Regions from separate parts of the Microbacterium sp. Cr-K32 genome, predicted to be linked through region 1. Evidence: riboswitches for the same ligand, from Rfam matches in the RefSeq annotation. Region 1 holds a riboswitch; the other holds the start of a gene.
The links. Region 1 has a riboswitch for thiamine pyrophosphate ahead of thiM (hydroxyethylthiazole kinase). Riboswitches for the same ligand answer to the same signal wherever they lie in the genome.
Positions count from the first base shown of each region.

Region 2: another riboswitch for thiamine pyrophosphate. It lies ahead of GZ64_RS0117030 (ECF transporter S component); the one in region 1 lies ahead of thiM (hydroxyethylthiazole kinase).

Region 1 is NZ_JARD01000015.1:11,372-26,693, forward strand. Features, by position in the region: gene GZ64_RS0107150 (hypothetical protein) at 1-260, opposite strand, end outside; gene GZ64_RS0107155 (SatD family protein) at 257-901, opposite strand; gene GZ64_RS0107160 (DUF1349 domain-containing protein) at 962-1,558, shown strand; gene argH (argininosuccinate lyase) at 1,590-3,020, opposite strand; gene argF (ornithine carbamoyltransferase) at 3,020-3,949, opposite strand; gene GZ64_RS0107175 (acetylornithine transaminase) at 3,946-5,151, opposite strand; gene argB (acetylglutamate kinase) at 5,148-6,065, opposite strand; gene argJ (bifunctional glutamate N-acetyltransferase/amino-acid acetyltransferase ArgJ) at 6,062-7,219, opposite strand; gene argC (N-acetyl-gamma-glutamyl-phosphate reductase) at 7,216-8,268, opposite strand; gene GZ64_RS0107195 (bifunctional hydroxymethylpyrimidine kinase/phosphomethylpyrimidine kinase) at 8,509-10,659, opposite strand; gene thiM (hydroxyethylthiazole kinase) at 10,656-11,504, opposite strand; TPP riboswitch at 11,495-11,589, opposite strand; gene GZ64_RS0107205 (NAD-dependent epimerase/dehydratase family protein) at 11,596-12,558, opposite strand; gene GZ64_RS19420 (DUF402 domain-containing protein) at 12,619-13,347, opposite strand; gene pheT (phenylalanine--tRNA ligase subunit beta) at 13,433-15,322, opposite strand, start outside.
Region 2 is NZ_JARD01000028.1:526,306-541,627, forward strand. Features, by position in the region: gene GZ64_RS0117005 (cytochrome c oxidase assembly protein) at 1-848, shown strand, start outside; gene GZ64_RS0117010 (aminoglycoside 3'-phosphotransferase) at 914-1,639, shown strand; gene GZ64_RS0117015 (CHY zinc finger protein) at 1,636-1,986, shown strand; gene GZ64_RS0117020 (energy-coupling factor transporter transmembrane component T family protein) at 1,993-2,772, opposite strand; gene GZ64_RS0117025 (ABC transporter ATP-binding protein) at 2,769-4,238, opposite strand; gene GZ64_RS0117030 (ECF transporter S component) at 4,235-4,891, opposite strand; TPP riboswitch at 4,884-4,993, opposite strand; gene GZ64_RS0117035 (D-alanyl-D-alanine carboxypeptidase family protein) at 5,076-6,707, shown strand; gene GZ64_RS0117040 (ABC transporter ATP-binding protein) at 6,825-9,089, opposite strand; gene GZ64_RS0117045 (ABC transporter ATP-binding protein) at 9,086-10,813, opposite strand; gene GZ64_RS0117050 (hypothetical protein) at 11,081-12,145, shown strand; gene GZ64_RS0117055 (GntR family transcriptional regulator) at 12,139-12,537, shown strand; gene GZ64_RS0117060 (enoyl-CoA hydratase/isomerase family protein) at 12,579-13,640, opposite strand; gene GZ64_RS19770 (ATP-binding cassette domain-containing protein) at 13,754-15,322, shown strand, end outside.

The DNA of each region.
Region 1 (15,322 bases):
ACGACGGCGCCGACGCTCACGACCGCGAGCAGCACGGCGGGCCAGAACCCCAGCGGGGCGGGGCGTCCGGTGGGCATGCACCACACCCAGAGGGCACCGGCAACGATCGCGAGCACCATGGGAAGGAGCGCGTCGCTGACGCTGCCGAGCAGGAGCAGGATGACAGCGACGGAGAGATACCCGATCCAACGGCGCGGTGCGAACTGACGCACCAGGTCGGCGGCGCCGACCGCCAGCAGGATGAATCCGGCGACGATCATGCGCGCTCGCCTCGGAGCGCGGCGACGCCCTCGATGAGTGCGGCCGTACCCGCTGTGCGCAGCGACTTCGAAACGCTGGGCTGTGTGATCCCCTCTTCGGTCGCGAGCTCCTGCTGCGATCGACCGAGCAGACGACCGTAGGTGAGCCGTCGTTCCCGCTCGCTCATCGCGCCGACCACCTCGTCGCGGACGAGGAGATAGGCGTTCGATGCGGCGATCGTGCTCTCCATGACCTCATCCTGCCCCGGGGCTCCGACAATCCAGGATCTCGTGCGCGGCACGGCGCGACCCTCACGGGCGTGCACGGTCTCGATCGCCGCGCGGGCCGCATACCACCCCGGTCCGTCGGCGAGCTCGCGATGGACCGACTCGACAGGACGCACCTCCCCCACACCGATGCCGAAGCGGAAGGCGATGCCGTCGGGCAATCGCAGCTGGATCATCAGCAGCGACACCATCGCGTCGCTCAGATCGCGGTAGACACCCTGCTGCTCGTCTCCTACGGTGGGCGTGAGCGGCTGCGTCGCCAGCGGGAGGTCGACCTCCACCGCGGCTATGGTGTCGTCGAGGACGCGTTGCGCGGCGGTGCGATCGTCGAGTCGGCGAGACCCCACGATGTCAGCGAGTACCGCGATGACCATGGCATAACCATAACACGAATAATGCTCGACTTATGCGCTTATCGGCTATATCTTGAGAACATGCCTGAATCGCACATGATCCCCTGGTCTCAGGGCACCTGGACCAACGCCCCCGCCTCCCCGTCCACCCTCCCCGACGGTTCGGCTCCGCTCGACATCACCGCCGTGGAAAGCAGCGATGCCTGGCGGCACACCGCCTACGGCTTCGTGCACGATAACGAGCACGCTCTCCTCGCCCCGCTCGCGGTGGGCGAGGCCATGGAGGTCGCTTTCCGGGCCCCGTGGGACGGGCAGTTCGACCAGGCGGGCGTATTCGTGCGCATCGACGACGAGCACTGGGTCAAGACCGGCCTGGAATACGCCGATGATCACCTCGGGCTCGGCGCCGTGGTCACCGCGGGAGGCTCCGACTGGTCGGTCGGCCACGTCGACGAATGGTTCGAGAGCGAGATCACGGTGCGTGTCAGCCGCTGGGCGGACTCCGTGATCGTGCGTGCCCGCGCCGACGACGGACCATGGCGACTGGTGCGGGTCGCGCCGTTCGACGGGCAGTCCGCAGCTGCAGCCGGCCCCTTCCTCGCGGCGCCCACCCGGGCCGGACTCACCGTCCGCTTCACCCGCTGGGAGCGGTCGGCGGCCGACGCCGAGCTGCACTGAACCGCCGCGGACCGGCCGCCGACGCCTTCGGCTAGAGGCCGAGGGCGTGGGCGGCGGCCTGCGCGCGCGAGACCAGCTCGGCACGCTGCTCCGCGACCCGCACAGGGGCGGTCCCCCCGGCGCCGGTGCGCGATGCGACCGAACCCTCGATCGTCAGGACTTCGCGCACCTCGGGCACGAGATGCGGCGACACCGACAGCAACAGCTCGTCGGAGGCGTCCTCCAGCCCGATCCCCTGCTCCTCGCACGCACGCACGAGCGCACCCGAGATCTCATGGGCATCACGGAAGGGCACCCGGCGCTTCACGAGCCATTCCGCGACATCCGTCGCGAGAGAGAAGCCCTGCGGAGCCAGAGCTGCCATCCGTTCGGTGTCGAAACGCAGCGTCGCGATCATGCCCGCGAAGGCGGGGAGCACCACCTCGAGGGTCTGAACCGAGTCGAACACCGGCTCCTTGTCCTCCTGCAGATCGCGATTGTACGCGAGCGGAAGGCCCTTGAGCGTGGCCAGCAGACCGGAGAGGTTGCCGATGAGGCGACCCGACTTGCCGCGAGCGAGCTCGGCGATGTCGGGATTCTTCTTCTGCGGCATGATGCTCGAACCCGTGGAGTAGCCATCGTCGAGCGTGACGAAACCGAACTCGCGGGTGTTCCAGAGGATGATCTCCTCGGAGAGACGCGAGATGTCGACCCCGGTCATCGCCGTGATGAACGCGAACTCCGCCACGACGTCGCGGGCCGCGGTGCCGTCGAGGGAGTTCTCGGCCGGGCGGTCCAGACCCAGCTCCGTCGCCACGAGCGTCGGATCGAGACCGAGCGTGGAACCGGCCAGCGCTCCCCCGCCGTACGGTGAGACGCCGGCACGACGCCGCCAGTCCACGAGGCGTTCGAGTTCGCGCACCAGCGGCCAACCGTGGGCCTGCAGGTGATGGGCGAGCAGCACCGGCTGCGCATGCTGCAGGTGCGTGCGTCCGGGCAGGATCGCGGCGGGATGTGCTTCGGCCTGGGCCACCAGCGCGTCGACCACCCGCAGGATGTCACGGGCGATCACCCGCGCATGATCGATCAGGTACATGCGCACGAGGGTGGCGATCTGGTCGTTGCGGCTGCGACCGGCGCGCAGGCGCCCGCCCAGCTCCGGCCCGAGCTCGGCGATCAACGCCTGCTCGAGCGCACCGTGCACGTCCTCGTCGGTCGGCACCGGTCGCAGCGTGCCGTCGGCGACCTTGCGCGCCACGGCATCCAGCCCCTCGTGCATCCGTCGTGCCTCGTCGGGTTCGAGGTATCCGGCAGCTTCGAGCGCCGTGGCATGTGCATGCGAGCCGGCGATGTCGTACGGCGCGAGGATCCAGTCGAAGTGCGTGGAACGGCTCAGCTCGACCAGTTCCGGCGACGGGCCCGTGGCGAAGCGGGCACCCCAGAGCGCGCCCTCGTTGGTGCCTTCGTGTGTCGGTTCGCTCATCACGCGTCCTTCTTGCCGAGGAGCCAGACCAGGAGGGCCTTCTGCGCGTGCAGACGGTTCTCCGCCTCATCCCAGACCACGCTCTGCGGCCCGTCGATCACGCTGGAGTCGACCTCATAGCCGCGATCGGCAGGGAGGCAGTGGATGAAGATCGCCTCGGGGTCGGCGAGCGCCATCGTCTCGGGGGTGACCTTGTAGCCGCCGAGATCGCGGATGCGTGCGAGCTTCTCCTCCTCCTTGCCCATCGAGACCCATGTATCGGTCACCACGACGTCGGCACCGGCGGCCGCCTCGACCGGGTCGGTGTAGAGCGTGATCGAGCCACCGGTCTCGGCAGCGCGGCGATCCGCGGCCTCGATGACATCCGCGCGGGGCGCGTAGTCCTCCGGCGACGCGATGCGCACGTGCATGCCCGCCGTCACACCGGCGAGGGCGTACGAGTGCGCCATGTTGCTCTGTCCGTCGCCGAGGAACGTGAGCGTGAGCCCCTTCAGATCTCCCTTGTGCTCGCGGATCGTCAGCAGATCGGCGAGCAGCTGGCACGGGTGGAAGTCGTCGGAGAGCGCGTTGATGACGGGCACCCTCGTGCCTTCGGCCATCTCTTCGAGCCCCGACTGCGCATAGGTGCGCCACACGATGGCCGCGACCTGGCGCTCGAGGACGCGCGCGGTGTCGGACGGCGTCTCTTTGCCCCCGAGCTGGCTGCTCGCGGTCGAGATGATCAGCGGCGAGCCGCCGAGGTCGGCGATGCCCACCGCGAACGAGACACGGGTGCGCGTGGAGGACTTGTCGAAGATGACCGCGACCGTCTGAGGACCGGCCAGGCTCTTGTCGGCCCAGCGGTCCTTCTTCAGTTCGATGGCGAGGTCGAGGATCTCCGCCTGCTCGGCGGGGGTCAGGTCATCGTCACGCAGCAGGTGGCGGGTCATGCGGATACCTTTCCGGCTACAGAGGCCTGGACGTCGGCGAGAGCGGCCGTGAACAGCTCGCGGAACTCGGCGAGTTCGGCGTCGCCGATGGTGAGAGCGGGCGCGATGCGCACCGTCTCGGGGTTGGCGGCGTTGACGATGAGACCGCGCTCCTGTGCGGCCGCGACGACGGCACCGGCCACCGGAGCGGTGAGCGCGACGCCCACGAGCAGACCACGTCCGCGCACGCCCTCGACCAGTGGGGAGTCGATCCCGAGGAGGATCTCGCGCAGCTCCGCGCCGCGACGGGCCGCGTTCTCCACCAGGCCGGCGCTCTCGATCTCGGCGAGCACGGCGTCGGCGACAGCGGTCGCCAGGGGGTTGCCCCCGAACGTCGAGCCGTGCGACCCCGGGGTGAACAGCGCGCTGGCGCTGCCGTAGGTGACCAGCGCGCCGATCGGGAAACCGCCGCCGATCCCCTTCGCGAGCGTGATCGCATCGGGAATGATGCCCTCGTGGCTGAACCCGAACCACTCACCGGTGCGGCCTGCTCCGGTCTGGATCTCGTCGACGATCAGGAGCGCGCCGTGCGCGAGGGTCAGCGAGCGGGCGGCGGCGAGGTAGCCCTCCGGCAGCTCGACCACTCCGGCCTCGCCCTGGATCGGCTCGACGATGATCGCGGCGACGCGGTCGTCCATCGCCGCTTCCAACGCCTCGATCGTGGCGGGGATGTGCTCGACGCCCGCGGGCATCGGCTCGAACGGCGCGCGCATCGATGCCTTCGCGGTGAGAGCGAGCGAGCCCATGGTGCGTCCGTGGAAGCCGTTCTCGAGCGCGAGGATGCGCGGACGCTCGGTGCCCCCGTGCAGCCGGGCGAGCTTGAAAGCGGCCTCGTTGGCCTCGGCACCCGAGTTCGAGAAGAACACCCGCCCGTCGATACCGGCACCCGCGAGACGCTTGATGCGTGCGGCGAGTGCGAGCTGGGGCGGGGTGGCGAAGTAGTTCGACACGTGCGCGAGTGTGGCCGCCTGCGTCGAGACGGCCTCGACGAAGGCCGGGTGCGCGTGCCCGAGGGAGGTCACCGCGATGCCGGCGAGGAAGTCGAGGTGGCGTCGACCGTCGGCATCCCACAGGTACGAGCCCTCACCGCGGACCAGCAGCGCGAGCCGCTCCCCCGCATTGAGCACGAGATCGCGTGCCGCGTCGTCCTGCCAGACGGTCATCCCGTCACCTCCGACTTTCCCAGGACCACTTCGGTCCCGATTCCCTTGCTGGTGAACAGTTCGACGAGCACCGAATGCGGCACCCGTCCGTCGATGATCGCGGCCGCGTCCACGCCGCCTTCGACCGCGTCGAGGCAGGCGCGCATCTTGGGGATCATCCCCGACTCGAGCTTCGGCAGCATCTCGATGAGGGCCGACGAGGTCAGGTGCGAGACGAGGGAGTCGCGGTTCGGCCAGTCGGCGTAGAGCCCCGGCACATCCGTGAGGATCACGAGTTTGCGCGCATGCAAGGACACGGCGAGAGCCGCGGCGGCGGCATCGGCGTTGACGTTGAGCGACTGGCCGGGATGATCGAGATCAGGCGCGATGCTCGACACCACCGGGATGCGCCCGGCGGCGAGATGGTCGAGCACGGGAGTCGGATCGACTTCGACGACATCGCCGACGCGACCGAGGTCGACCTCTTGGCCGTCGATCACGACACCGCGACGGCGCCCGCCGAAGAGTCCGGCGTCCTCCCCGCTGAGGCCGGTCGCGATCGGGCCGTGCGAGTTGATCTTGGACACCAGCTGCGGATTGACCTGACCGGTGAGCACCATGCGCACGACGCTGATCGCCTCGGTGTTGGTGACCCGGTAGCCGCCCTTGAACTCGCTGGGGATCTCGAGCCGCTGCAGCATGTTCGAGATCTGCGGGCCGCCGCCGTGCACGACGACCGGCAGCACGCCGACGTAACGGAGGTAGGCGATGTCCTGCGCGAAGGCGTCCTGCAGCTCCTCCGACACCATCGCGTTCCCGCCGTACTTGATGACGACGATCTGGTCGCGGAACTTCTTCAGCCACGGCAGCGACTCGATGAGGGTCGTGGCCTTCTGTGCGGCGACTTCGGCCGGGGTGTCCTGGATGTCGGTCATGAGGCGTAGGCGCTGTTCTCGTGCACGTAGTCGTGGGTGAGGTCGTTCGTGAGCACGGTCGCCGTCGACTCGCCGACCTTGAGGTCGATCACGAGGTGCGTGGCGCGCGGCGTGAGGTCGACCTCTTCACGGGGACGGTCGGGGCCGCCCGCCGTGCAGACGCGGACGCCGTTCATCCAGACGTCGACGTCGTAGGGATCGAACTGCGCGTTCGTGGTGCCGATCGCGGCGAGCACACGGCCCCAGTTCGGGTCGTTGCCGAAGATGGCGGCCTTGAAGAGGTTGTTGCGGGCGACCGACCGGCCGACCTCGACGGCGTCCTGCTCGGAGACCGCGTGCTGCACCTCGATCGTGATGTCGTGACTCGCGCCCTCGGCATCGCCCTGCAGCTTGACCGCGAGCTCTTGGCACAGCTCGATCAGCGCGGCGGCGAAGTCGTCGAGGTCAGGCACGACCTCGGAGGCGCCGTTGGCGAGGAGGGTGACCTGATCGTTCGTCGACATGCAGCCGTCGGAGTCGAGCCGGTCGAAGGTCCGCCCGGTCGCACGGCGCAGCACGTCATCGGCCTGGAGCGGCTCGAGGACGGCGTCGGTCGTGATCACGACCAGCATCGTGGCGAGGCCCGGCGCGAGCATTCCTGCTCCCTTCGCCATCCCACCGATCGTCCAGCCGTCGCGGCTGACCACGGCGGTCTTCGCGACGGTGTCGGTGGTCATGATGGCGTGCGCCGCGCTCTCTCCACCATCAGCGCTGAGCTCGGCGATCGCCTGCTCCGTGCCGGCGAGCACACGCGCACGGAACGTCTCGTCTCCTGTGCCGATGAGACCGGTGGAGCAGATCAGCACGTCGCCGGCGCTGACGCCGAGGAGCTCGGCCGCCTTCTCAGCCGTCTGATGCGTCGTCTGGAATCCGAAAGCGCCGGTGAAGCAGTTCGCCCCGCCGGAGTTGAGCACGACGGCCTCGACCACCCGGTCGGCGACGGCCTGCTGCGACCAGATGATCGGGTTGGCCTTGGCGCGGTTGCTCGTGAAGACGGCGGCGCCGACCTTGCGCGGTCCGCGGTTGACGACGACGGCGACATCGGGCTTGCCGGTGGACTTGAGTCCTGCGGCCACACCGGCCGCCTCGAAACCTGCGGGGGCGGTGACGCTCACGGCGCGACTCCGTTCACTGAGAGGGCGCGGGCCTCGGGAAGCCCCAGCGCGATGTTCATGGATTGGATGGCAGCGCCGGCGGTGCCCTTGACGAGGTTGTCGACCGCGGTGACCACGGTCACCCGGTTCGCGGCGCGATCGATCGCGAGCCCGATCAGCGCGGTGTTGGCGCCGAGCACGTCGGCCGTGCGCGGGAAGCGTCCCTCCGGCAGCAGCTGCACGAAGGTCTCGTCGCCGTAGGCGCTCTGCCAGGCGTCGCGGATCTGCGCATCGGTCACGCCGTCGGCGATCCGTGCGGTCGACGTGGCGAGGATTCCGCGCGACATGGGCACCAGCACCGGAGTGAAGGAGATACGGATGCCGTCGGCGTCGATACCCGATGCCGCGGCGAGCGCCTGACGGATCTCCGGTATGTGCCGGTGGGTTCCCCCGACCGCATACGGGTTCGCGGTGCCGAGGATCTCGCTGCCGAGAAGGTTCGTCTTGAGGCTCTTCCCCGCACCGGACGGACCGACCGCCAGCACCGAGACGATGTCCGAGGGGTCGATCACGCCGGCGGCGACGCCCGGCGCGAGGCTGAGACTCACCGTCGAGGCGTTGCAGCCGGGAGCCGCGATGCGCGTCGCGCCGCGGAGGTGCTCTCGTTGCTTGACCCCGTCGATCAGGAGCTCGGGGACGCCGTATGTCCAGGGCTCGTGGAACGCCCCGCCGTAGAACGCCTCCCACGCGGATGCCGACGTGAGCCGATGGTCGGCTCCGGCATCGATCACGAGCGGAGCCGCACCGAGCGCATCGGTGTACTGCCCCGACTGCCCGTGCGGGAGTGCGAGGAACACGATGTCGTGGCCGGAGAGGATCTCGGGCGTCGTGTCCTGCAGGGTGAGGTGTGCCAGAGAGCGCAGATGCGGCTGGTGGTCGACGAGAGGCTGCCCGGCGTTCGAGTGCGCCGTGACGGTGTGGATCTCCATGTCGGGATGATCGGCCAGGAGACGGAGAATCTCGCCGCCTGCGTAGCCGGATGCGCCGGAGACGGCGACGGAATACGTCATGCTTCTACCTTAACGGTCGGGTCCTTCCTCGAAGGGAGGACCGGGGACGGGGCCGGAGGCGGCGACACCGGCTCTCGACCGCTGCGCGTGCGCAGGCAGGAGGGCGGGGTCGCCTACAGTCGGCGGCCGCGGCGTCGGCGCACAGCGATGACGCTCGGAGCGAGCGTCGGAGAAGCGGTGGCGGCCGAAGGCATGTCGCGACAGTAGCGCGGCCCCGGCGGCCACCGCAAATCCACCCCGTCATCTGAGAGGCTGCAGCCCCATCGGCGCGGCGAAGAACGCGAGCTCGTGTGCGCTCGACACCGCGAACACCCGGCGCATGCGCGCACGGGTCGGGGCATCGGCCTGCGCCGCAGCCTCGGAAGCGTAGGCGATCGCCTTCTCCGTCGCCGCCTCGAATGCCGGATCCGCGTACGTCGTGAGCCAGGACGCGAAGGGATGCTGCGGATCCCGCGCGTACTCCCCGAACTCTCCGGCATGCAGGCGTCGGCCGAGGTCGGTGTAGAGCCAGAAGCAGGGAAGGACGGCCGCGACGATCTCGCCGTAGTCGCCGCCGAACGCGACGGAGCGCAGGTGGTCGAGGTACGCGGTGGTCGCCGGCCCCGGCTCCGCGGCGAACGTCGCCGCGCTCACTCCCTGAGCCGGGGTCAGATACGACGCGTGCAGCTCGAGTTCGCCCACGATCGAGCCGTGCGCGGAATCGGCCCAGAAGGCCTGTTCCTCCGACGTCGGCGCGAGCCGGGCGGCCTCGGCGAGGACACGGGCGTACTCGCGCAGATACAGCGCGTCCTGCGCGAGATAGGTCAGGAAGGGGCCGCGCTCCAGCGTCCCCTCGGCGAGCGCCCGGATGAACGCGAGTTCGTCGATCCCCGCGCGGATCTCCGCGATGTCCTGCCACCAGTCCTCGGCGATGTCGTCAGCCGCCGGTCGAGTCTCTGTCCCCGCACGCTCCCGGAGCCCGGCGAAGTGGTCGATCGGCCCGTGACCCCGCCCCACGCTCAGCGCGTCCCCTGCGCGCAGGGATTCGCGGAGCCAGGCGCGCGCGGCGCTGACCGCATCGGCCGGCCGCTCCCCGCGCGCGAGGAGCGTCGCGAGCGCGGACGACAGCGAACAGCCGGTGCCGTGCGTGTTCCTGGTCGGGATCCGGGTGCCGGCGAACTCTTGGCGCGTCCCGCGATGCGCATCGACCAGCGCATCCGGAGCCGAATCGCCGTCGAGGTGTCCCCCCTTGACCAGGACAGCCGCCCCGACCGCGGCCGACAGCTGCTCCGCCGCGGCGAGCGCGTCCTCCCAGTCGAGGACGTCGCGGCCGGACAGCACTGCGAGCTCGGCGAGGTTCGGGGTCACCAGAGTCGCCCGCGCGAGGAGATCGTGCAGCGCCCGCTCGGCATCCGGATCCAGCAGCCGATCGCCGGAGGTCGCCACCATAACGGGGTCGAGCACGACGACCGGCGGACGAACGCGGTCGAGCCACGCACCCACCACGCGGATGACGTCGGCGTCGGCGAGCATCCCGATCTTCACGGCGTCGATCACGATGTCGTCCGACACCGCATCCAGCTGCGCGCGGAGGAAGTGCGCGGGCGGCACATGCACGGCACGCACTCCCTGCGTGTTCTGCGCCGTCAGCGCAGTGAGGACCGCCATCCCGTATCCGCCGTTCGCGGCGATGGACTTGAGGTCGGCCTGGATGCCCGCGCCCCCGGACGGATCGCTGCCGGCGATGCTGAGCACCCTCGGCACGGCGCCGGCGAGCCAGCGCCGGCGGAACTCCGCTGCCGTGGCCTCGGGATCGTCGGCGGCGCACAGCACCGAGACGACGGCGAGGCCGGCCGCACCGGCGTCGCGGAGGGGTTCCGTGTCATCGATGCCGACGCCGCCGATCGCCACGCACGGCAGAGAGCTGGCAGCCACGAGATCACGGAAGCCGTCGACGCCGAGAGGAGCGGGGTGATCGGGTTTGGTGGCGGTCGGGCGGATCACACCGATACCCAGATAGTCGACGGTGCCGGCGGGCAGAGCATCGACCGCGTCGAGATGCGCACGAGTGTTCGCGGTGAGGCCGATCAGCGCGTCGGGTCCGAGCGCCTCACGCGCACGCAGCACGGAGGCATCGCCCTGTCCCAGATGCACGCCGTCGACCCGAGCGCCCCGTTCCCGGGCAGCGACCACGGCGTCCAGCCGGTCGTTCACGACGAGCAGCGCCCGCCCGTCGATCACCCGCGACAACGCGATCAGCTGATCGACCGTCTCGGCGTCGGTCGCGTCCTTATCGCGCAATTGGACGATTCGCACCCCACCGTCGACCGCTCGGCGCACCGTCTCGACGACGCCTCTGTCCCCGCAGAGCGCCGCGTCCGTGACGAGGTAGAGCGAGAGATCGGCGTTCACCGGACGCCGCCTTCGACGCGTGCATCGGCTCTGATGTCGTCGGGGCCCACCGCGGCGAGCGCATCCAGCAGGGCGACGGCGAAGCTGCCCGGCCCCGCGGATGTCGCCGCTGCCCGCTCGGCGGCGATCGTGTAGACGAGGCTCGCGGAAGCCACAGCGGTCAGCGCATCGTGATCCGTCGCCTCGGCCGCACCGAGGAAGGCCGCCATCACCGCGCCGAGCGCGCATCCTCCTCCGGTCACACGGGTCAGCAGCTCGTGGCCGTTGGCGAGGCGCAGCATCCGCACCCCGTCGGTGATGAGATCGATCGGCCCCGACACTGCGACCACCGCGCCCGTGGTCCGCGCGAGCGTTGCGGCGGCATCGGCTGCGGAGTCCGTGGTGTCGGTGGCATCCACCCCACGTCCGCCCGTGCTGAGCCCGGCGAGGGCGAGGATCTCGGAGGCGTTGCCGCGGATAGCGGTCGGTCGGTGCTGCGCGAGCCGGTGGGCGAGGGCGGTGCGCACCGGAAGCGCACCGATAGCTACCGGGTCGAGAACCCAAGGCGTACCGTTCGCCGCGGCTCCGGCGACCGCCTCCAGACTCGCCGCCCGCTGCTCGGGCGTGGGAGTCCCCAGGTTGATCAGCACCCCGGAGGCGACCCCGGCGAACATCCCCGCCTCGTCGACGATGTCGACCATCGCGGGTGCGGCGCCCAGTGCCAGCAGCACGTTGGCGGTGAATCCCGTCACGACCGCATTGGTGATGCAGTGCGTCAACGGCGGAGCCTCGCGCAGCACCTCCAGGAGGGTCGCGGCGGAACCGGCGAGGTCGTGGGTGGATTCAGGACGCAGAAGATCGCTCATCGCGACATCCCTTCGCTAGTACGAACTAGATCAGGTTCGACGGGTCTGTTCTCAGCCGCGGATCGCGGCACCCCGTGTCACTGCTCGCAGTCTAGCGATCGCTCAGCAGAGCCCTCTCCTCTGCCCGTGTGAGGCCGGCATGGCGCTCCCGGTCGACGCCTCGTGACCGTTCGTCGGCGACGACGCGCTCGATCGTGTCCGCGAGCGGACGAAGCCGCCCGCCGCTCGCGTGGAATGCGCGATTCGAGCGGGTCATGAAGCCACTCATGTCGGTCGGCAGCCACAGCGGCAGGGACCGCGGCCCCGCCCAGTACTCGACGTCGTGCGCACGGAGCCATCCCTCGTCCGCGACGTACACGGAGCCGGTGTGACCGGCCGCGAGGCGCACCGCACCCAGCACATCGGTGAGGGGGTGCTCATCGCCCACGCCGTTGACCACGCCGCTGCGTGTGGCCGTGACGATGTACGCCGCGAGATCGTCGACATCGATGACCTGCGTGCTCCTTCCCTCGAGCGGCGGCAGCAGCACGGCTTCCGAGCCTGCTCGCGCGAACGCCGCGGCCCAGTACCCGAACCGGTCGCTGGGGTCGCCGTCGCCCACGATGAGCCCAGGGCGCACGATGAAGCCGCGCTCCCCCAGGCGCAGGACAGCATCTTCGGCTGCTGCCTTCTGCGCACCGTAGTCGTACTCATCACCCGGGCTCGCAGCCGGATGTCGCGGCGTCGACTCATCTGCTCCGACCGTCTCGTCATCGGAGTACACCGAGACGGACGATACGTAGCTCCAGCGCCCCGCCCGATCGCCGAGCGCATCGACCGCGGTCTCGACCTGCACCGCCTGGGACGAGACGTCCACGACGTGATCCCAGTCCCGCCGCGAGAGATCGGCATAGACGTCGGCATCCTCACGATCGCCGCGCACGAGCACGGCACCCTCGGGGGCCGGACGGGAACCGCGGCCGAGACACGTGACCGCGGCGCCTTCGTCGACCCACCTCCGGGCGATGCGCCCGGAGAGCCAGCCCGTACCGCCGAGGATCAGAACATCCGTCATGATTCCATGTCATCAGGTGGCGGATCTCTGCGGAACCTCCTCCGCCCACAGCAGATCGCTTCAGAGCAGATCGGGGGGCGTGCTCAGACGATCCAGGCCCGCGAGCACCGGGACGCTCCACGCGGGATCGGGCTGCCAACGTGTCCACGCGGCGTCGAACGACCAGTCACCGGACTCGAACGAGGCGATGGCCGCGTCCGCGTGCCGCTCGATCTGCGCCGCCTGCTCGGGGCTGAGACGCCCCTGCTGGATCGCGGCGACGAGCTCGTCCTCGTCTTTGAGGTGGATGCCGCCCTCCGGATCGATCTCGACGTCGAGGATGTGGTCGGACGAGTAGGTGTCGTGATCGGTGCGCAGATGTGCGTTCTCGAGGTTCACGTACCAGCCGGCGAAGGACCAGTCCGGGCCTGTGGTGTCGCTCCAGAACAACCAGACCGACCATGGCAGCCCGGCGGGGGCGATGCACAGCACGCCGTTCCCGCGCCAGGGCTCGACGATGCGCGTCCGCGGCTCGAGCCAGCGACGCGAGAGCGGTACTTCACGCACTCGCTGTCCGCCGAGAGCTCCCGGAGCCTCCTGCAGCGTTCCGGGCGCGAGCCATGCGACGAGCCCCCGTTCGTCGTCGCGCACCACCCGCATCGGAGCGATCCTGGAGGGCTCCCCCGGCTGCCATCCCGGCTTCCGATAGTGCCAGTCGATCTGCATGCCCGACTCGAGGAACGGTCCTTCTCCGAGCGGCCGCGCGTCATCCGGGACGGCGGCCGGAGTGCCCTGGGGGAGGATTCTCATCCCGCCACGGTACTCCGGCGCCGACCGGAATCGTCTGACCGACGACACGGTACGTCCCACGGCGCGGTGCGTCGTGCTCCCGTGCTCAGTCGCGCAGTGCTGCGCCGAAGCGCTGCCCAGCGACCTCGACACCGGCGAGCTTGGCCGCGGTGGCCTCGGCCGCCGTGAGCGTGCGATCGTCGGCACGGAAGCGCAGGGCAAACGTCAGGCTCTTGGCCCCTTCCGGCACGCCCTCCCCGCGATAGTCGTCGACGAGACGCACCGATTCCAGCAGCGCACCGGCACCCTCGGCGAGAGCCGCCTGCACGTCCGCGGCCGGAACGTCTGCCGGCAACGTGAGCGAGACGTCCTGCGTCGCAGCGGGGAACGTCGACAGCGAGGCCGCGACGACCCGACCACCGGCGAGCGACAGGATGCGGTCGAGGTCGAGCTCGAACACGGTCGCGCGCCCCGGAAGGTCGGCGCCCTCCGCCACAGCGGGATGCAGCTCACCGACGTAGCCGACCTCTTCCCCGGCAACCCGGAGCGATCCGGTGCGTCCGGGGTGCAGGGCCGCACGCTCGGCCTGGACCACGTCGATGTCGACGCCGGCCGCCGCCGCGATGACGCGGACCGCGTCCAGTGCCTCGGCGAGACCTGCGGCTTCGGCGGGACGACCGGGCTGACGCGGGGAGACAAGGCCGGTGAGCAGCGCAGAGATGAACCGGTGCTGCGGCGGGATCGACGCGTTCAGGGCGGCGAGCGTCTCATCGGACGGGCGCTCGCCCAGCGGCGGCACCTCGTCCGTGCCGTACTCCACGCCCGGCTCGGGCAGGAAGACCACGCCGGTCTCGAAGATCGCCAGGTCGGTGAGTCCGCGCGAGATGTTGCGGTGCGCGGTCTGCAGCAGACCGGGAATGAGCGAACGACGCAGATACGGCGCCTGCCCGTCGAGTGGATTCGCCAGGCGGATGCTCGGGAGGTGTTCACCCGATGCAGAGCCGTGGAGGTCGTTCTGCGCCTCGGTGGTGAACGGGAACGACGGCGTCTCGACGAGACCGGCAGCAGCCAGGGCATCGGCTACGCGTCGACGACCCTGCTGGTCGGCGGTGAGGCCGCGACCGGACGGGGGCGTCGGCAGCACCGAGGGGATGCGGTCGAGCCCGTGGATGCGGGCGACCTCCTCCGCGAGCGTCCACTTGTCGGTGAGGTCGGGCCGCCAGGTCGGCGGGATCACGCTCCAGCCGGAACCCGCATCCGACGCCGTGACATCGGCACCGATGGTGGTCAGCGCACCGGTGATCTCGTCGTCGGAGTAGTCGACGCCGATGAGCCCCTGCACGAATCCGGCGGGGAGCTCGATCTCGCCGACGAAGACCTCGGTGAACAGCGCGCCACCCTCCTCCGTGAGCGTGCCGCCGGCGAGCTCGACCATGAGGTCGGCAGCTCGGCGGGCGGCCACGAACGGGATCAGCGGGTCGACGCCGCGTTCGAAGCGCTTGGACGCCTCACTGGGCAGCTTGTGTCGACGTGCCGAGCGGGCGATGGTCGTGGGGTCGAAGTTCGCCGCCTCGATCAGCACGTTCCGCGTGGTGTCGCTCATCTCGGTCGTGCCACCGCCCATGACGCCGGCAAGGCCGATCGGGCCGGACTCGTCGGTGATGAGGAGGTCTTCCGCGTGCAGAGCGCGCTCGACGCCGTCGAGCGTGGTCATCTTCTCGCCGGGAGTGGCGCGGCGCACCGTGATGCCGCCCGTGAGCTTGTCGAGGTCGTAGCCGTGCAGCGGCTGGCCGAGCTCGAGCATCACGTAGTTGGTGATGTCGATCAGCACGCCGAGCGAGCGCATGCCCGCAAGACTCAGCCGGGCGACCATCCACGGCGGCGTCGGACGTGAGGGGTCGACACCGCGGACGACGCGGGTCACGAACTCGCTCGCACCCACGTTCCCGCGCACGGGTGCGACGTCATCGACCACGGTCGTGTGCCCGGACCCGGG
Region 2 (15,322 bases), on a different contig from region 1:
CCGTGCTGGCCATGGCGTACCTCGTCGGCGCGATCCGCCTCTGGCGGCAGCACCGCCGGTGGCCCGTCTGGCGCACGGTCGTGTTCCTCCTGGGCTGCCTCGCGCTCGCGGCCGTCACCGGTCTCGGGGTCGAGGCATACGGCTACGCGCTGATGTCGGTGTTCATGTTCCAGCAGCTCACGCTGATGATCGCGATCCCGCCCCTGCTGGTGCTCGGATCACCGGGCACCCTGCTCCTGCGTGCCACGCCCCACCCCGGGCTGGGTGCCGCCGCGCTGCGTGCCGCGCACGGCGGACTCCGCAGCCGCGTCGCCCGATGGATCCTGAGCCCGTGGATCGCCCTGCCGGTGTACCTGATCGCGTTCTACGGTCTGTATCTGGCCGGTCTCGCCGATCGCGTCCTCGCTGCTCCCGGCGGTCACATCGCCCTGGAGGTCGGGTTCCTCATCGTGGGCATCCTGTTCGCGATCCCGGTGCTGAGCTCCGATCCCCTCCCCGTGCGTCTCGGGCACGGCGGGCGGGCACTCGACGTCTTCGCCGAGGCCGCCCTGCACGCGTTCTTCGGGGTCTTCCTGATGATGGCGACGACGATGCTCGTCGACCACTTCGTCGCCCCGACCCTCGCCCTCGGGATGGATCCGCTCGAGGACCAGCGTCTGGCGGGCGGTCTGGCCTGGTCCTACGGCGAGGCGCCGACGCTGCTGATGCTCGTGTACGTGATGCATCGGTGGTTCCGTGACGACACGGCCCGCGCCGCCGCCGATGACCGCTACGCCGATGCGCACGGCACGACTGAGCTCGACGCCTACAACGCCTACCTCGAAGGCCTGCGCGACGAGAGCCGATGAACCGCACCCGTCGCTGTCACCCGTCGCCGTCGCCGTCACCCGTCGCCGTCGGGCAGGATGGACGGATGAGCATCCCCTCCGCCTCCCTCGACGTGCCGACGCGGGTGCGCGAGCTCGCCCGCGGTGCGGCGCTCGTGCCGGTCTGGCTCAACGGGATCGGCGGGCTGACCTTCCGCACCGACGACGGCCGGTACATCAAGTGGGGGCCCCTCGACGATGAGGCGAACATGCGCGACGAAGCCGAGCGCATGCGGTGGGCGCGCACTTGGATCGCGGTGCCCGAGGTGCTCGAACAGGGGCAGGGCGAGACACACGAGTGGCTCGTCACCGTCGCGCTCGACGCGAGCAGTGCCGTCGACCCGCGCTGGGCCGACCAGCCCGAGACCGCGGTGCGGGCGGTCGGCGCGGGCCTGCGGGCGCTGCACGACGCCCTGCCCGTGGCCGAATGCCCCTGGGAGTGGAGCACGCAGTGGCGGATCGCCAACGCCGCCGACCGCGGAACGATCGTGCCCGACGAGCTGCTCCAGACGCCGCCGATCGACCGACTGGTGGTGTGCCACGGCGATGCCTGCATGCCGAACACGCTTCTCGACGCCGCCGGCCGTCCCGCCGCGTTCGTCGATCTCGCAGCTCTCGGAGTCGCCGACCGCTGGGCCGACATCGCCGTGGCATCGATGAGCACGATGTGGAACTTCGGATCTGGCTGGGAGGACACGCTCATCGAGGCCTACGGGGTCGAGCCCGACCGCGAGCGCCTCGACTACTACCGGCGGCTCTGGAACGAGACATGAGCGTGGCGCCCCCACCCGCCGGTCGACCGCCGGTGTTCGGCCCGGTCGTCGACGACATGACCCGGTGCGTGCACTACCGGGGCCCGACGGACATCATCGCGATCCGCTTCGCCTGCTGTGGCGATCACTACCCGTGCCACCGCTGCCACGAGGAGTCGGCGGGGCATCCGGCGCAGCAGTGGGCGCCGGATCAGCACGACACCGCGGCGATCCTCTGCGGCGCGTGCGGGCACGAACTCACGATCACCGAGTACTTCGCGGTGACGGGCTGCCCTCGCTGCACCGCCCCGTTCAACGAGCGCTGTGCTCTGCACCGGGAGCACTACTTCCAGCCGCGTTCGAGCTAGCCGACCCTAGCTCCACACAAACCGGAAGGTCCCGACGAGGACGGCGGCGGCAAGGGCGAGGGCCATGATCGCGATGCCGCCGATCAGCGCCACCGCATCGCGCGGGTGCAACCGCGACGGTCGCGACCAGGTGCGGGGGATGCCGGAGCCGAAGCCGCGCGCCTCCATCGCGAGTGCCAGCGTGGACCCGCGCCGCACCGCGAACACGAGCAGCACGAAGGCCATCGAGAAGAATCGTCGCAGCACACCCCGATCCCCCACGCCCCGTGCACGACGGGCCAGGCGCATGGTGCGCCAGTCGTCGAGGAACAGGCCCAGCATCCGGGTGCCGGCGAGGATGCCGAGCACGAAGCGACTCGGGAGCTTCGCGACCTGGGCCAGCGCATCGGCGAGCTCTGTGGGGTCGGTGCCGCCGAAGAGCAGGATCGTCGGCAGTCCGAGCGCGATCACGCGCAGGCTCACCGCGATCGCGAGCGTGATCGAATCCTCGCTGATCGTGGCGAATCCGAAGGTCCAGTAGATCCGCCCTGCGGGTTCGGCGTAGAGCAGCATGCTCACGCCGGCGATCGGTGCGAAGATCGCGATCGGCAGCAGGCGCTTCAGCACCGTCGACAGCCGCAGTCCGGTCAACGGCAGGCAGAGCAGCTGCAGGACGATCGCGGCCAGCGCGCTCGTGACGTCGATCGACGCGAACAGCGGCACCGACAGCAGCACCGCGAGCACCAGCTTCGTCACCGGGTTCACACCGTCGAGCCATACCGTCCGTGCGGTCTCGACCGCCGTCACGATGTCGCCTCCCCTTCGCGTCCCAGTTCGATGCGATGCCCGCCCAGGTGTCGGATCACGGCGTCGTCGTGCGTGACCGCGACGATCGACCGACCACGCGCGATCTCCTCCTGCAGGAGCGCGACGAGCGAGATCCATCCACGCCGGTCCTGCCCGAAGGTCGGCTCGTCGAGCACGATCACCTCGGGTGCTCCCGCCAGCACGGTCGCGACGGACAGTCGACGCTTCTGCCCGCCGGAGAGCGTGAACGGGTTGGCGAGCGCGAGAGATGCGAGTCCGAGGCGCTCGAGCAGCTCCTCGACGACGCCGTCCGTCTTCCCACGGTCCCACCCGAGGGCGCGCGGGCCGACGGCGAGCTCGTCGCGCAGCGTCTGCGTGAGGAACTGATGCTCCGGCTCCTGGAAGACCATGCCGATACGGGTGAGCAGCTCCCGCGAGGACCAGCGGATCGGGCGGGGGCCCTTGCGCCCCGCCAGCTCGGGTGCCGAACGCACTTCGCCGGCCTGCTCCGGGATGAGGCCGGCGAGGGTGAGTGCGAGCGTCGACTTGCCCGCGCCGTTCGGCCCGGTGATCACGGTCGCGTTCGCACGCGGCACGCGCAGGTCGAGCCCCGACTGCACGACGACGCCCGCCTCTCTCGCGATCGAGAGCGCGGAGGCCGTGAGGGCATCGGAGGCGGGAACCTGTTCGAGCATCGGAAGGTCGATGCCGCGGTCGGGCACCCACACCCCCGCATCGGCGAGCACGTCGCCGTGGGCCGCGAACACCTGCGCGGGCGCACCGTCGGCGAGGAGTCCTCCGTCGGCCGCCAGCACGATCACGCGCGTCATCAGATCGATCCAGATCGGGGTGCGGTGCTCGACGACCACGAGCGTCGCGCCGGTCGTCTCGACGGCGCGCTCGACACTCGCCCGCACCTCCCGCACCCCGTCCGGGTCGAGGTTCGCGGTGGGCTCGTCGAGCAGCAGCAGACCCGGTCGCATCGCGAGCACACCGGCCAGCACCAGCCGCTGCTTCTGCCCGCCGGAGAGCGCCTTCGTGGGGCGTCGCAGCGGAACATCGAGGCCGACGGCGTCGAGCGCCTCGGCGACGCGCCCCGGGATCTCGGACGCCGCGACGCCCAGGTTCTCGCAGCCGAACGCGACGTCGTCGCCGACCTTCGACAGCACGATGCCGGCGTCCGGGTCCTGCAGGACGAGTCCGACCTGACCATGCCGTGACTCGGGGGGCGCACCGTCGATGCGCAACGAACCCGTCCGTTCCCCCTCGTCGTCATCGCCGAGGACCCCGGCGAGACCGGCGAGCAGCGTCGACTTCCCTGCACCCGAGGCGCCGAGCAGGAGCACCCGCTCCCCCGGTTCGATCGTGAAGGAGACGTCCGCGACGGCGGGACGCTTTCGACCGGCGTACCGCCAGCCCCAGCCCGCAGCCTGCACGCGGGCCGGGGAGGCGAGGGTCACGCTCAGACCTCGCGCACGTGCTCTCGCCCGACGGCGAAGCGGTTGAGGGCGCCGGTGACGGCGAGGGCACGCACGAGCAGCCAACCGACCACGCCGGCCAGGATCGCCCCGGAGACGACCACGCTGATCAGATAGATCGTGTTGAACTCGACCGACTTCAGGATGTTCGGCGAGCTGCCGTAGAACAGCTCGAACACCCAGGCGGCCACGGCGGCTCCGACGCCGGCGAGCGCAGCGACTGCGATCCCGAAACGACGGTAGAAGAACAGGGCGAAGATGAGCTCTGCACCGAGGCCCTGCACGATGCCCGACAACACGGTCGAGACACCCCACACGTTGCCGATCAGCATCGACACGATCGCGGCGACCAGTTCGACCACGAGCGCGGCCCCCGGCTTGCGGATCACGAGACCGCCGACGACACCGCCGAGCAGCCAGATGCCCACGGCGATGCCACCGAGGCCCGGTGTCAGGGCGTCGGCCGCGCCGAACCAGGCGTATCCGATGGTGTTCCATCCCCAGAACACGAGACCGATCGCGACGCCGAGGACAGCGGCGACGACGATGTCGACGACGCGCCAGCGCCAGATCGATGGGCGGTGCAGCCCGTTCGCATCGGCGGATGCCTGCTGTGCGGATGTGGACGTAGGCGTACTCATCTGAACTCCTCCCTGCGCTGGCATGACCCAGATCAGGTTCGACGGTCGAAGCGCGATTCGCTCCCTCTCAGCCCGGCTCGCCGGACTCCCGTGGTTGTGCTGAAGATCCTACCCGCTGGCGACACCCGCGTGGCGACAGGGCTGTGCGCCGCGGAACCCGCCCGGGATTGGGTACCGTGAACGAGTGACCGCAACAGATCCCGCCGACGAGGCGACGGGCGTCGTCCGTGACGACGGCCCCGCGACCACCGCCCCCTCCGGCCCCGTCGATGCCGCGTCGGGCGGTTCGGTGCTCACGGCCGAGCAGACGTCAACCCGCGCGCTCGCACCGGAATCGGTGGTCGCCCCGGAACCGGCCACGCCCGCTCTGACGAAACCGCCATTCGTTCCGCGTGAGACTGCCGCGGGAGACGCCGACGATCCCCTCGCCGCGCTCGACGCGACCACCCCCCAGTGGGCGGACGAGACCACCACCGCCACCGCTCTGACCTGGGTGGACCCCGCGACGGTGGCCGACCACACCGCCACCGCGACTCTCGACGAGACGTCGGAAGCCGAGCGGACGAACGGTCTGCTCCGCGGTGCACGCCTGCGCCCGGCCATCGCCCGTCCCGGCATCCTCGTTCCACTGGCCACGCTCGTGGGCCTCGTCGCCGCGTATGCCGGCACCACGCTGCTCTGGCCGCTGCACGAGGTACCTCCGACAGTGCAGTCCGTCGAGTTCGCGACGACGCCCGCTGCCGCAGCCACCGTCACCTGGCCCACCGAGGGCGCGGGCGCCGTCGGCATCTCCGGCATGACCACTGCGGCCTCGATCCCCGATGCGGTGAGCATCGCGAGCATCACTAAGGTCGTGAGCAGCCTGATGGTGCTCGACCGTATGCCGCTGGCGGTGGGCGAACAGGGGCCCGAGTTCTCGTTCACCCGGGCCGACAGCGTGAAGTACTGGGACTACCGGCGCAGCGACCAGTCCGCACTCGATGTGCCGATCGGCGGGGTGCTGACCGAATATCAACTCCTGCAGGGCACGCTGATGGGATCGGCGAACAACTACATCGACCGGCTCGCGAGCGAGATCTGGGGGTCCGATCGCGAATTCGCCCGGGCCGCCGAGGTGTGGCTGCGCGAACGAGGCCTCACCGGCATCACCGTGGTGACGCCGTCCGGCTTCGACGAGCGCAATGTGGCCACCCCCGAGGCGCTGGTCACCCTCGGCGAGCGTGCCATGCAGAACCCGGTGTTCGCCGAGATCGTCGGCACCAAGTCGGTGGACCTCCCGGGCGCCGGCACCGTCGTCAACACGAACGGGATGCTCGACGATCCCGGTGTCGTCGGCGTCAAGACCGGCACGCTCGTCGGCTGGAACCTGCTCACCGCGAAGGACGTCGTCATCGGCGACACGACCGTGCACCTCTTCGCCGCGGCGCTGAACCAGGCCGGCAACGATGAGCGACTCGCTCTCACCCGCTCCCTGTTCGCGGAGGCGGAAGCGGCGCTGGAGGCGCAGCCGCCCGCCGTCGCGAAGGACACCGTGGTCGGTCAGGTCACGACCCCCTGGGGGGAGGAGGTCGACGTCATCACCGAGACCGATGCCGATGTGGTGCTGTGGAACGGGGCGACCGCCACCGCGGCGACGGCCTTCGATCTCGGCGAAGACCGTGAACAGGACGACGCCGTGGGCACGCTGACGACGACCGGTCCGCTCAACACCGTCACCACGCCTCTGGTGCTGGCCGAGGATGTGGAGGGGCCGAGCCCGTGGTGGCGTCTGACCCACCCGCTCGAGCTGCTCGGAATCAGGGCCGACCGCTCCTGACACCTCGTCACGCGCGCTGTGCCGGTGCCCGCGACGACGCGATCCGCGTACGACGACGCCCCACCCCGCGTGAGCGGAGTGGGGCGTCGTCGTGGGGATGCCGGAGGGCGGGAACGCTCAGGAACGGTGGCTCGAACCGTCGGCCCCGTCTTCCAGCAGGGCCTGGGCTGCCGCCGTCTCGGCAGCGGGCAGCTGAGCACCGATCGAGGCTCCGGCAACGGCGGCCGCAGCCTCCTCTCCTGCACCTTCGGCATCGCTCGCATCGCCCGAGACGACGACGGGCGTCGTGCCGGTGAGGGCGTCTTCGGCGTCGATGTCGGTCGCCGCCTGCTCGAACTGCGACTGGTACAGACGCCAGTAGGCGCCCCGCGCGGCGATGAGCTCGTCGTGCGTCCCCTTCTCCACGATGTCACCGTGCTCCATCACCAGGATGAGGTCGGCGTCGCGGATGGTCGACAGTCGGTGCGCGATCACGAACGACGTGCGTCCTTCACGAAGCGCGGCCATCGCGTGCTGCAGCAGCAGTTCGGTGCGGGTGTCGACGGCCGACGTGGCCTCATCGAGGATGAGGATCGACGGCTGAGCGACGAATGCCCGCGCGATGGTGATGAGCTGACGCTCGCCTGCCGACACGTTCGCGGCATCCTCGTCGAGCACCGTGTCGTAGCCCTCGGGGAGGGCGTGCACGAAGCGATCGACATAGGTCGCCTTGGCGGCGGCGAGAACCTCGTCATCGGTCGCGGTGGAGCGCCCGTAGCGGATGTTCTCGCGGATACTGCCGGCGAACAGCCACGGATCCTGGAGCACCATGCCGGTGCGCGACCGCAGTTCGTCGCGGGTCACCTCGGCGATGTCCTGGCCGTCGAGCATGATGCGCCCGCCGCTGAGCTCGTAGAAGCGCATGATCAGGTTGACCAAGGTCGTCTTTCCCGCACCGGTCGGACCGACGATGGCGACGGTCTGCCCCGGCTCCACCCGGAATGACAGGTCGCGGATGAGCGGACGCTCGGGTGTGTACGAGAACGCGACGTTCTCGAACTCTATGACGCCCTTGCCCTCCACCAGCTCGGGGGCATCGGCGTCGTCCGCCTCCTGCTCCTCGGCGTCGAGCAGTTCGAAGACCCGCTCGGCGGAGGCCGTGCCGGACTGCACGACCGCGGCCATGCCACCCAGCTCGGACAGGGGCTGCGTGAACTGCTGCGAGTACTGGATGAACGCCTGCACGTCGCCGAGACGGAGCTGGCCGTTCGCGACCATCAGACCCCCGAGCACCGCGATGCCCACGTAGCTGAGGTTTCCGACGAACATCATCGCCGGCATGATGATGCCGGAGAGGAACTGTGCCTTGAAGCTCGCCTGGAACAGCTCTTCGTTCTCGACCTGGAACTTGTCCAGCGCATCCTTCTCCCGGCCGAAGACCTTCACGAGCGCGTGGCCGGAGAATGCCTCCTCGACGCGGGCGTTCAGGCGACCGACCTTGCGCCACTGGGTGCCGAAGGCCTTCTGCGAGCGCGGTCCGATGATGCCGAAGATGACGCCCATGAGCGGCAGCGTGATGAGGGCGACGAGCGCGAGCTGCCACGAGATCGAGAACATCATCACGAGCACGCCGATCACGGTGAGCACCGAAGTGAGTGCTCCCGAGAGCGACTGCTGCATCGTCTGTGTGATGTTGTCGATGTCGTTCGTAACGCGCGAGATCAGCTCGCCGCGCTGCACCTTGTCGAAGTACGCCAGCGGCAGGCGGTTGATCTTCGCCTCGACCGACTCGCGCAGCCGCCACATGGTGCGGACCATGATCACGTTGATGACGTAGCCCTGGATCCAGGTGAGGAAGGCCGCGGCCACGTAGATGCCGAGCACCGCGGCGATGACGAGACGCAGCGCGTCGAAGTCGATGCCCTGGCCGACCGTGAAGTCGCCCAGCGCGCCGACCTGGTTCGCGAAGTCGTCCTGCCCACCGGCCCGCAGCGCCTCGACGACGACATCCTGCGACGTCCCGGCCGGGAAGCCGGGGAACCCGTCGGTCGGCTGTCCGAGCTGGATGGAGATGAAGCCCTTGTAGACGAGGTTGGTGGCCTCGGCGAGCACCTTGGGCGCCGCGACCGTCAGGACCACGCCGATCGCACCCAGGATCGACACGAAGACGAACCAGATGGCCGACGGCTTGAGCAGCCCGATCATGCGCGCGAAACTCGGACCGAAGTTGTCGGCCTTGCCCGGCGCGACGCTGTCCCAGTCGCCGGAGTTCTGACGTGCCTGCTCGGCGAGCTCGGCCTCGTACTTCTCCTCGGCGCTCAGCTCGACCTCGGCGACGGGCGCTGCCGCCTTGCCGCGGCCGCGTCTGGCCGTGCGCTTCTCGTTGTTGTCCTGCGCGCTCATGCGTCCACCCCCAGCTGCGACTCGACGATCTCTCGGTAGGTGTCGCTCGTCTCGAGCAGTTCCTCGTGCGTGCCGACGCCGACCATGGTTCCGCCGTCGAGGACGACGATGCGGTCCGCGTCCGTGATGGTGGAGATGCGCTGGGCGACCACGATCTTCGTCACGTGCGGGAGCTCCCGCCACAACGCCTGCCGCAATCGCGCGTCCGTCGTGAGGTCGAGGGCCGAGAACGAGTCGTCGAAGACCAGGATCTGCGGCTGGTGCACGATCGCGCGGGCGATCGCGAGTCGCTGACGCTGACCACCCGAGACGTTCGTGCCGCCCTGGGCGATGCGGGAGTCGAGACCATCGGGCATCTCCTCGACGAAGTCGCGACCCTGTGCGATGTCGAGCGCGTGCCACAGCTCTTCGTCGGTGGCCTCTTCCCGGCCGTAGCGCAGGTTCGACGCGACGGTGCCGGTGAAGAGGAACGGACGCTGCGGCACCAGGCCGATGCTGTCCCACAGCGACTCGACGTCGGCCTCGCGCACATCGGTGCCGCCGACGTGCACGGAACCGCCCGAGACGTCGAACAGGCGCGGGATGAGCGACACGAGGGTCGTCTTGCCCGAGCCGGTGGATCCGACGATCGCGACGGTCTCACCCGGCTGCGCGGCGAAGCTGATGCCGGTGAGCACGGGGGAATCGGCGCCGGGGTAGGTGAACTCGACGTCGTCGAGCGCCACGGATCCGGGGACCGGGAACTCGGTGACGCCGTTCTCGGGGCGGACCAGCGTGGACTCGGAGTCGAGAACCTCGCCGATGCGCTCGGCAGACACCGCGGCGCGCGGGATCATCATCGCCATGAAGCTCGCCATGATGACGCCGCCCATGATCTGGCCGATGTACTGCATGAAGGCGAACAGTGTGCCCACCTGCACCGTGCCGTTGTTGACCTCGATGCCGCCGAACCAGATGACCGAGACGACCGTGACGTTCAGGATGAGCATGAACAGCGGGAACAGCAGCACGAAGAGCGAGCCCACCTTGCGGCCGACGACCATGATGTCGGTGTTGGCGCCGCGGAAGCGGTCCTCCTCGATGCGCTCGCGCACGAATGCCCGCACGACGCGAACGCCGGTGAGCTGTTCGCGCATGATGCGGTTGACGTTGTCGAGCTTGCCCTGGTAGCTGCGGAACAACGGGACCATGCGCCCGATCACGAGGGCGGCCAGGATCAGCAGCAGCGGCACAGACACGGCGATGAGCCAGCTGAGGCCGACGTTCGTCTGCACGGCGAAGATGATGCCGCCGATCGCGAGGAGCGGCGCCGTGACGAGCATGGTCGCGCCCATCATCGCCAGCATCTGCACCTGCTGCACATCGTTCGTGTTGCGGGTGATGAGCGAGCCGGCGCCGAACTGCGAGACCTCACGCTCGGAGAAGCCGCTGACCTTGCCGAAGACGTCGGCGCGGATGTCGCGGCCGGCGCCCATCGCTGCGCGCGCGGCGAAGTACGTCGCGGTGACCGAGGCGATGATCTGCCCCAGCGAGACCGCGAGCATGAACAGACCGGTGCTCCAGATGTAGCCGGTGTCACCGCGGGCGACGCCCTTGTCGATGATGTCGGCGTTCAGTCGCGGGAGGTAGAGGGTCGCTGCGACGCTGGCGAGCTGGAAGACCAGCACCGCGAGCAGCAACCATCGGTATCGGGAGAGATAGCGGAGGAGGATTTTTCCCAGCACAGGCGGACTTTCTAGGAAGGATGGAGCGGCGGATTTCTCGGCAGACGGATGCCGACCGACAATCGGCCACAAGACAGAGTGCCACGATCCGCGGACATTCGTATCCCCCTCATGGGGGACCTTCGCTCACAGCGAACCGCTTCCCCTCCCGATCAGCGGTTTCTGCACACGGGCGAACAACGGCGAAGCGTTCCTTTCTTCACCTTTTGTGTTTACTCACTGATACAACTTGTGATAGACATATGGCACAAAGAGGACGGACTCCCCATGCACGCGACCATCGCATCCCCGATCCGATCCGGGCAGCTCCTGCTGGACCCCGGGCAGGTGCTCGGCGCTGTCTTCTCGATGCCCTGGGTGTCTCTGATCCTCGCGGCGATCATCGCGGTCGGCATCACCGTCACACCCCGATGGCGCGCACGGACCGAGAGCCGGGCGCGCCTCGCCCCGGCGGCATCCGGCGTGGTCTTCGCCCGTTACTCGCCGGAGCACCGCACCCTCGGAGTCGCCGCGATCGCGGTGATCGTGATCTTCGTCGCCGAGAACCTGATCACCGGGTACGCCCTCGACCTCAACGGCGTCGTCTCGTGGTGGCGCTACGCGACACCGGTGCTCACGGCCGGCATCGGTGTGGCCGTCCTGCTGGCCCTGATCGCGACGAGAGGCAGCACGCCGCCGGAGCGCCCCGTCCTCTCCGCCCGCCGCACCTGGCTGAGCTTCAGTCCGCGCATCGGTTCGGTGGGCGCCGCCGCAGCGCTGCTCGCTCTCACGGTCACGACACTGCTCGCCGGACTCGCCTCCTCGAACATCGACGGCGGCCCGTACGTTTTCCTCGAGATCGACGTGCCCAACGAGACGATCGACCCGATTCGTCCCTGGTTCTATGGCTGGGCATACGGCGTTCCGGTCCTGATCTGCACCATCGCGCTCGTCGGCGTGGTGATCGCCGCGCTGCACTCCAATGCGGCCCGCCCGTTCCTGCGGCCGGAGACGATCGTCGCCGAGCAGCGCGAACGACGCGACATCGCGGCGGGGATCACCCGGATCACCACATCGGCTGCGCTTCTCGCTCTGGCGGGCGCATGGCGGTTCATCGCCGACTCCGGTTCGATCAACGGACTCACCATCCAGGGCGACGGGCGCAGCGACTCCTACGAGACCTTCTGGCGATACGGCGAAGTCGCGGCCGTCGGCGGCTGGATGGCGCCGGCGCTCGAGATCGCCGCGTTCGTGCTGCTGCTCCTCACGACCACGCAGCTGTGCCCGCCGAGGTATGACCTGGAATCTGTTGCCGGCGTCGAGAAATCGGCCGAACGGGAGACCGCATGGTGAGCCCGACGCCCCGACTGTCACCGGCCGACGAGACGAATCCGGCACTCGACATCTACCGGCAGCTCCGCGGCCTCATCGTGTCGGGCCAGCTCGGCGCGGGCGAGCGACTGCCGACGGTCCGACAGACGGCCAGCGACCTGGGTGTCGCCCCCGGAACCGCCGCGCGCGCGTACAAGATGCTCGAAGGCGAGGGGCTGGTGGTCTCGCGCACGGCCGCGGGCACGCGGGTCGCCGAGACGGCGGGAATCCTCCCCGCATCGGTGCTCCGGCGCATCCGCGAGCTGGTCGACGAAGCCGACGCGACCGACGCGGATCCCGACGACGTCATCGACGTGCTCCGTGCGATCTGGAAGACGCGCTCGAGCCCCGACGTCGACCTCGAGTCCGACTAGGCGCGACGCTCAGAGAAAGCCCGACGCGGACGAACCCCTTCTCAGAACAGGGCGGGCTGCGGGACGTACGCGCGTGCAGGGGCGCCGGCGTCCGGGGCGAGCTCGGCCAGCGTGGGCGGGTCCCACTTCGGATCCCGGTCCTTGTCGACGATCTGCGCGCGGATGCCCTCGACGAGGTCGGGGTGCTCGTTCACGAACCACAGCACGCGGCGGTACTCGCCCTCGAGTGCGGCACGAAGCCCCGAAAGTTCACGCGCCTCGCGCACCGCATCGAGCGTGACAGCGAGGCCGGTCGGCGCGAGGCCCTCGAGAAGGTCCGCGATCGCGGCGGCCTCCGTCGTGCCCTGGGCCTGCAGGCGATCGATGATCTCGATCACGGTCGGAGCGGAGAAGGCGTCATCGATCCACTCCCGCCACGCCGGAAGCCGCGAGGGCTCCGGCGTCTCGTCGAACAGCAGGACGATCTCGCTGGGCCCCGTCGGATCGGCGCGGAAGGCGAGAGCCTCGCTCAAGGCGTCGAGGCGGTCCGACGGCACGAAGTGATCGGCGAAGCCGAGGTACACGGCATCCGCGCCGCTCATCGTCGCTCCGGTGAGGCCGAAGTACTCGCCGAAGCGCCCGGGGGCACGGCCGAGAAGCCAGGTGCCGCCGACGTCGGGCGTGAATCCGATGCGCGTCTCCGGCATCGCGAGCTTCGAGCGCTCCGTGACGATGCGGATCGCCGCGTGCCCGGCCAGGCCGATGCCTCCCCCCATCGTGATGCCGTCGGCGAAGGACACGACCGGCTTGGGGTATTCGGCGATCATCGCGTTCAGCGCGTACTCGGCACGGAAGAACTCCGCGGTCTGATCAGCCTGCCCCGCCACGATCTGCCCGTGCAGAGCCCGCACGTCGCCGCCGGCGCACATGCCGCGATCCCCCGCTCCGTCGAGCAGCACGATCTGCACGTCGGTGTCGTCGCGCCAGGCGTTCAGCGCTGTGGTGAGGCTCTTGATCATGCCGACGTCGAGGGCGTTGATGGCCTCGGGGCGGTTGAGCGTGAGCCGCCCGAGCGCCCCTTCGGTGCGGACGAGGACGCGGGATGCAGCGTGAGAATCGGTCACGCTGGCCAGGCTACCCCTTTCGGCAAGGGCGTCATTCCGCGCGAAATGCGGGATCCGACAGGGTTTTCCGGCAGGATAGGGAGGAACTGTTCAAATGCGACGAGAGGTCACGGATGCCTGAAGGACAGGTGCTCGAGTTCACGCACGTGACGAAGCGCTTCAATGAGGTGACCGCCGTCTCGGACTTCTCCGCGCGCGTCGAGCCCGGAGCCGTCACCGCCTTCCTCGGCCCGAACGGAGCCGGCAAGACCACCACGTTGCGCATCCTGCTCGGCCAGGTGCGCGCCACATCCGGCACGGCGACGATCGGCGGCACGACGTATGCCGAGCTCCGCCAGCCGCTGCGCACGATCGGCGCGGTACTCGAAGAGACCGTCTACCGTCCCCGTCGCACCGCCGAGCGCCAGCTGACCATCGCCGCCAAGGCGAACGGCATCCCGCTGGCACGCGTCGGCGAAGTGCTCTCCCTGGTCGGCCTCGAGGGCGAGGGCGACTCGCGCATCGGCGGCTTCTCGCTCGGCATGCGTCAGCGGCTCAGCGTCGCGAACGCGCTCCTCGGCGACCCCGGGGCCCTCGTCTTCGACGAGCCGGCCAACGGACTCGACCCCGAGGGGATCCGCTGGATGCGACTCCTGATGCGTCGCCTCGCCGACGAGGGACGCACGGTCCTCGTGTCGTCGCACGTCCTCAGCGAGGTCGAACAGGTCGCCGACAACGTGCTCGTGCTCTCGAAGGGCACGCTCGTGCTGGCCAGCGGAATCGAGACGCTCGCCGACCCCAAGGGCGGCTCCGTGATCGTGGACGCCGCGGATCGCGCCGGGCTGACGTCCGCGCTCGCTGCGGCCGGGTTCGACATCGAAGTGCTGCGCTCGGGTCTGACCGTGCGCGGCGGAGACGCCGAGACCGTGGGAGCCGTCGCGGCCGACGCAGGCATCGCCCTGAGCACCCTGGTGCAGCGCGGGCCGACTCTCGAAGACGTCTTCATCGACCTGATGAGGGGTGGCCGGTTCGCGCCGAGCGCTCCCGCAACGGCGACCCCGCTCGTCGCGCCGAACACCCCGGAGATTGCGCCCGAGGAGTCGACTCCCGCAGAGGCCGCTCCCGAAGAAGCATCTCCGGCACCCGCCGACTCCGTGGTCGCCATCCCGGTGGCCGCAGCAGCCGCCTGGGCGGCCGAGGCTGCGTCTGCTCCCGCAGGCGAGGCCGTGGCCTCGAATCTGGCAGCCTCGGTCGGCGCTGACGCATCCGACGTGTCCGACGCATCCGAGGCCTCCGTGGCAGAGAGCGCGGAGAGCGCTGCGGACGAGTCCTCCGCCGACGTGGATTCCACCGATACGATCGCGACCGGAGAGTCGACGTCCGAGGAGGAGACTCCCGCCGAAGACGCTCCGGACGAAGAGGCTTCTGTCGACGAAACACCGGGCGAAGAAGCATCGATCGGCGAGTCCGGCGACGTCGCCTCGGGTCCGTTCGAGGTGGGCGACGCTCCGACCCTCGGCGAACAGTCCACCGACGAACAGGCTCCGGCTCGATCCTTCGATGAGATCCTGTTCGGCGCCGCCGTGCCGGCGGACACCGCAGACACGACGCCGTCCGACCTGACCTCCGGTGACGAGGACCACAGCGGGGTCGAGATCTTCGCGGATCTCGACGACGCATCGGTCGCCACGGAATCGGACGCG